2 regions of the Microbulbifer bruguierae genome follow, and region 2 is predicted to be linked to the other one. Evidence: predicted binding sites of a transcription regulator. Region 2 holds the regulator's gene; the other holds the start of a gene.
What was found. The regulator PhoB, encoded in region 2, activates phosphate uptake and scavenging genes when phosphate is short. The targets are predictions, from matches to a motif close to TGTCATAAANNTGTAACA.
Positions count from the first base shown of each region.

Region 1: ppk1 (polyphosphate kinase 1) is a predicted target of PhoB. The motif match lies at 1,023-1,040, and genes of this name have one in related genera.

Region 1 is NZ_CP118605.1:1,957,800-1,960,923, reverse strand. Features, by position in the region: gene PVT68_RS08445 (Ppx/GppA phosphatase family protein) at 1-1,013, opposite strand, end outside; gene ppk1 (polyphosphate kinase 1) at 1,186-3,124, shown strand, end outside.
Region 2 is NZ_CP118605.1:2,832,019-2,835,142, reverse strand. Features, by position in the region: gene PVT68_RS11810 (chorismate--pyruvate lyase family protein) at 1-76, shown strand, start outside; gene ubiA (4-hydroxybenzoate octaprenyltransferase) at 103-990, shown strand; gene phoB (phosphate regulon transcriptional regulator PhoB) at 1,133-1,837, shown strand; gene phoR (phosphate regulon sensor histidine kinase PhoR) at 1,968-3,124, shown strand, end outside.

The DNA of each region.
Region 1 (3,124 bases), 870 kb from region 2:
TTGGCCACCCGCTTGGCCTGGGTCGGATCAATTTCGCTGCGCTCCATCATATACGCCACGGTATCCGCGCGGCGGTCACCGCCCTGAGCGCGCCCGGCCAGGTCGTGGACGATACCCTCGCGGATCGCAAAGGGGGAAACCTGCATTTCGCGGATATCCAGTTCACGGAAAATACCGTGCAGAATTGCCAGGCCGGAGGCGAATACCGGGCGCCGCAGGGGGTCCAGATGGGGCAGGTCGATGGCTTCTACGGTCTTGCAGCGGGAGACTTTCTCCGCCAGCTGGTCGATATCATCCCGCAGGATAGGCAGCAGCTCGCCGTCGTTCAGAATCCGCGCCACCGATTTGATGGTGCCGGAAGCGCCCATCACCAGCGCCTCGTCGGCCATATGCTGCAGTTCCTGTAGTTCCGCCTGGGCGGCGCGGCGGGCGCGTACAAAATTATTGCGCTTGCCAGCGTCAATTTTGCCGCTGTCGAAAAAGCGCCGGTTGAAGGCGACGCAGCCCATATTCACGCTCTGCAGCTGCTTCGGGGTCTCGACTCCGCGCACCAGCTCGGTGGAACCGCCACCGATATCCACCACACAGCGGAGGCGCGGCGGCCCCTCGGCAGCGGCCATGACACCGGAGAAAATCAGGCGCGCCTCTTCAATCCCGGAAATGATTTCGATCGGCGCGCCGAGAATACTTTCCGCCGCTTCCAGAAAACCGTCCGCCTGGGTGCTGGCCATACGCAGTGTATTGGTACCCACAATACGCACATTGTCTGCCGGCAGGTCCTGGATCACCGGGGCGAAGCGGCGCAGAGCTTCCAGCGCCCGTTCCGCCACTTCCGGCGCCAGATTGCGTTCACTGTCGAGGCCCTCGGCCAGTCGCACCATGGCGCGGTCGGTGTGCAGGCGCACCATCCGTAGTTCGCGGAATTCCGCCAGTAGCAGGTGAAAGCTGTTGGACCCGAGATCGAGCGCAGCATAGCGCGCATGATTGGACTCGGTCGTGGAATTATTTGTCATGCTTATGGTTGTCAAATAACGGTAATAAAAATGTAGCAAACTGCGCAGCCATTACTTTGGCCGTTGGGTACAGATAAACTTGAAACCGAAAACCTTTGCATTGCCAACAGGCCTTCACTGCCCGGATGTCGCGGGACAGGATCAACACTTCCCGGAAAAAGCTGTAGACAGTATGGCAAAAGACATTCCCCTGTACCCCAAAGAGCTCAGCTGGCTCTCGTTCAACGCCCGGGTGCTGCAGGAGGTGGAAGACGAGAGTGTGCCCATTATTGAACGGGTTCGCTTTCTTGGCATCTTTTCCAACAACCTGGACGAATTCTACCGCGTCCGCGTGGCAGATGTCCGGCGCCTTGCCACCTTCGCCAAAGGCAGTAGCCAGAAAGAGCAGTTCTCCGAGCTGCTTGGCAATATCAATGAAAAAGTACTGCGACTGCAGGCCCGTTTTGGCAACGCCTACACCAAGGTGCTGAAAAGCCTGGGCGAGCACAATATCCATCTCATCAACGAGCGTCAGCTCACGGACAACCAGCGCGCGTATATCGAGGAATTTTTCCATCGCGAAGTGCTGCCGGAACTGGAGCCGTTTTTTATCGACGACCGGGAAACCATGCCGCTGCTGAATGAAGCGAGCATTTACTTCGGTATCTACCTGGAGCTGCAGGATGGCAGCCTGCGCTTTGCCGCGCTGGAAATTCCCACGGATATACTGCCGCGTTTTATCGCGGTGCCGCACCGGGAGAAGCGTCACGAGAAGGTGTATATCGTGCTCGACAATGTCATCCGCGCGTGTCTGGTGGACGTGTTCCGCTATGTGCTGCCGATCGAGAAGGCCGCCGCCTACACCTTCAAGATCAGCCGCGACGCGGAGCTGGAGCTGGGTGAGTATGTGACCCAGAACATCGTCGACCGGGTGGCAAAGTCCCTGAAGAAACGCAAGCAGGCGGAGCCGGTACGTCTGGTGTATGACTCCACCATGCCCGAGGCGCTGCTGGAGGCGGTCAAGAAAAAGCTCAAGATGGGGCGCTACGACAGTTACACCCCCGGTGGGCGCTACCACAACTCGAAAGACTTCATGAGCTTCCCGGCAGACAGCCGGCAGCATACCTACCGCAGTATCAAGCCGCTGCCCACCTTGCCGGACAGCGCCAATATTTTTGACTGGCTGCGGGAGCGCGATCGCCTGTGCTACTACCCGTATCACGATTTTCGGGTGATCACCAAGCTGCTGGCATCCGCCGCTATCGATCCGAAAGTGAAGGAGATTCGCATCAACCTGTACCGGGTGGCAAAAAACTCCCGGGTGGTTGCGGCACTGATCAATGCGGTGCGCAACCAGAAACAGGTCACCGCAGTGGTGGAACTGCAAGCGCGTTTTGACGAGCTGGCCAATATCCACTGGTCCAACGAGCTGAGCGATGCCGGGGTCGAGGTCATTTACGGTGTCCCCGGTCTCAAAGTGCACTGCAAACTGATATCAATCGTGCGCGAAGAGGGCGGTCGCGACCGCTATTACAGCCATTTTGGCACTGGCAACTTCAACGAGAGCACTGCGCGTCTTTATTGCGATTTCAGTCTGCTCTCCAGTGATAACAAGCTGGGTGCCGACGCCTATCGGGTGTTCGATTTCATCAAGCAGACCCACCTGCGACCGGAGTATGAGCATATCTGGGTTTCTCCCCACACCAACAGGCCTAACCTGCTGGCGGCGATCGATCGGGAAATATCCGCGGCGGTGGCGGGGAAACCGGCGGAGATTTTTATCAAGTGCAACAATCTGGTGGATTCGGAGGTGATCGAGCGCCTCTACCAGGCCGGGGACGCCGGGGTGCGGGTACGCATCATTGTGCGCAGCATGTGCGCGCTGTTGTGCCGGGCTGAAGGTGTTTCCGACAATATCCAGGTGATCAGTCTGGTGGACAAGTTTCTGGAGCATGCGCGGGTATACGCATTTCACAATGACGGGGATCCGCTGGTGTACCTGTCATCGGCAGATCTGATGACGCGCAATCTGGATCACCGGGTGGAAGTCTCTTTCCCGCTGCAGTTGCCAGAACACCGGCAAACCGTGCTGGATATTCTCGAACTGCAGTGGCAGGACAACCAGAAGGCGC
Region 2 (3,124 bases):
GCTCGGGGATAAACCCCTGCTGGTTGCAGAGACTTTCCTGAGCGGGTTCAATCCCCACAAACCACCCATGGCCTGAGCGGAAACCAACACCGGAAGCATCCTATGCAATTGATCAGCCAACAGATTCAGCAGCGCTGGCCGACGGCACTGCCCTACTGGCAGCTCGCCCGCCTCGACCGTCCCATTGGCTCGCTGCTGTTGCTGTGGCCCACTTGGTGGGCGCTGTGGATCGCTGCCGGCGGCTGGCCCGGGTTGCACTTGTTTGCGGTTTTCTCACTCGGTGTAGTCCTCACCCGCGCTGCCGGTTGTGCAGTCAACGACTTTGCCGACCGCAATATCGACGGCCACGTCAAACGCACCCGACAGCGCCCACTGGCGACCGGCGCAGCCACCACCAGGGGTGCGCTGCTGCTGTTTACCGGCCTGATGCTACTGGCGTTTCTGCTGGTGCTGACCACCAACCGGTTGACGGTGCTCCTGTCTCTGGCGGCGCTGGCGCTGGCCTTTTGCTACCCTTTCGCCAAACGCTACACCCATATGCCCCAGGTGGTACTGGGCGCGGCCTTCAGTATGGGCATTCCCATGGCGTTTGCCGCGGTAAGCGGGGAAATTCCACCGCTGGCGTGGCTGATTTTTACCGCCAATCTGCTGTGGACGGTGGCCTATGACACTTTCTACGCCATGGTGGACCGCGACGACGATCTCCGCATCGGCGTCAAATCCACTGCAATCCTGTTTGGAGAGATGGACAGGCTGATGACCGGCTGTCTGCAGGCAATGGTCATCGTAGCGCTGCTGATGCTGGGCGGCCGCGCGGAACTGGGCGCGCTGTTTTATTGCGGCCTGGCCGTTGCCGCGGGGCTTTTCGGCTACCAGCAGTGGCTCATCCGGGAGCGCGAGCGTGACCGCTGCTTCCAGGCGTTTTTAAACAATAACTGGGCGGGCGCCGCGGTCTTTGCCGGTATATTTCTCCATTATCTGACCCGTTGAATCCCTTTTTCATTGGCTTTTCACTGCCTGCCGCTGCTACTCGGTACGACTGTCATATATTTGTCATTAAAGTGACGTTAAATGACCGCTTAAAAATTAATGTCAGACGAGTGACAGCAAACCATTGGGGTATGGCAGGCAGATGCACAGCAAGACGATTCTAATAGTCGACGACGAAGCACCGGTGCGGGATATGTTGCGGGTGGCGCTGGAGATGGCGGACTACCGCTGCCTGGAAGCGGAAAATGCCCAGGAAGCCCACGCGCTGGTAATCGACGAGAAGCCGGATCTGATTCTGCTGGACTGGATGCTGCCGGATGTATCCGGTGTGGAACTCGCCCGCCGCCTGAAACGGGATGAACTGACGTCCTCCCTGCCGATCATCATGCTGACAGCGAAAGGGGAGGAGGACCACAAGATCAAGGGGCTGGAGACCGGCGCTGACGATTACATCACCAAGCCGTTTTCTCCCCGCGAGCTGGTGGCCCGCCTCAAGGCGGTGTTGCGCCGCACGGGCCCGAGTACGCCGGAAGAACCGTTGACTGCCGGCGGCCTGGTACTGGATCCGATCAGCCACCGGGTAACCATCCACGGCAGCCCGGTGGAGATGGGCCCCACCGAATTCCGCCTGCTGACATTTTTCCTTTCCCACCAGGAGCGCGCCTATACCCGCACCCAGTTGCTGGACCACGTGTGGGGTGGCAACGTGTACGTGGAAGAGCGCACCGTGGATGTGCACATCCGCCGCCTGCGCAAAGCTCTCACTGTCGATGGCCACGAACGCTACATCCAGACCGTGCGCGGTACCGGTTATCGCTTTTCTGTACAGACTGTGGAAAGAGTGTAACCATCTCCCTACGCAATTTTCGGGCATTCCGCGAAGCGTCGCGGAAAGTCCGGTGCTTTGCCTTCGCATAAAGTACGCAGGTGCACTGAACTCCGGTCAATGCACCCCAAAACAAGATGGCCGAACCATCATGCTCGATCGCAGTATTGGCGAGTTCTCGCGCTTCATCGTAATCGCCCTCGGCACCACCATTTTTGGTTTTTCCTCTGGTCACTGGTGGCTGGCACTGTGTGTCGGCCTCGCGGTTTACCTGTTCTGGCTGCTGTGGCAACAGAACAGTTTCGACCGCTGGCTGAGTAACGGACGGCGCGGGCCGGCGCCGACAGCGTTCGGGGTGTGGGGTGATATTTCCGATGATTTCTATCGCCTGCAGCGTCGTCACCGCAAGGAAAAGCAAAAGCTCCACGCGATGCTACGGCGGGTACAGGACAGCACCAGTGCCCTGCGTGAGGGCATTGTGGCACTGGAGGATGAGGGCAATCTGGCGTGGTGGAACCCGGCGGCGGGGCAGATGCTGCGGCTGCAGCCGGACGACGCCGGACAGCCACTGGTGAACTTTATCCGCGATCCGCGTTTTGTGGAGCACATACACCTGCGCATGCGCCGACACAACCATAGCGCCCAGGAACCGATCACGTTGCCGGCGCCCGGGGATGATTCCCGTATCCTGACATTGGAAGTCACCCGTTTCGGACAGGACGAGGCGCTGGTTATCGTGCGCGATGTGACACGGCTGCACAATCTGGAGCAGATGCGACGGGATTTTGTGGCGAATGTCTCTCACGAGTTGCGCACGCCGCTGACGGTAATCGCGGGCTATCTGGAAACCTTGCAGGCCAGTGGCATGGCGCCGCAAAAATGGGAGCGACCGCTGATGCAGATGAGCGAGCAGACGGTACGCATGACCAGCCTGGTGAATGATCTGCTGCTTCTGGCGCGACTGGAGACTTCGGAGCGCGACAGCGGCCGCGACCGGGTGTCAGTGCGCGAGCTGATGGAGCGGGTGGCCGGCGAGGCCAGATCCCTGAGTGGTGGACGCCACGATATTGCCGTAGCCTGTGAACAGGACAACATCATTACCGGCGATGCTGGCGAATTACACAGCGCTTTTGCAAACCTCGCGTTTAATGCGGTCAAGTACAGCCCCGACGGCGGCCCCATTGAGCTGCGCTGGAAAACCGACACAGACGGCGGCCACTTCGCGGTGAAGGACTGCGGTATCGGCATCGACTCACTGCATATCCCGCGCCTGACCGAGCGCTTTTACCGGGTGGATGCGGGCCGCTC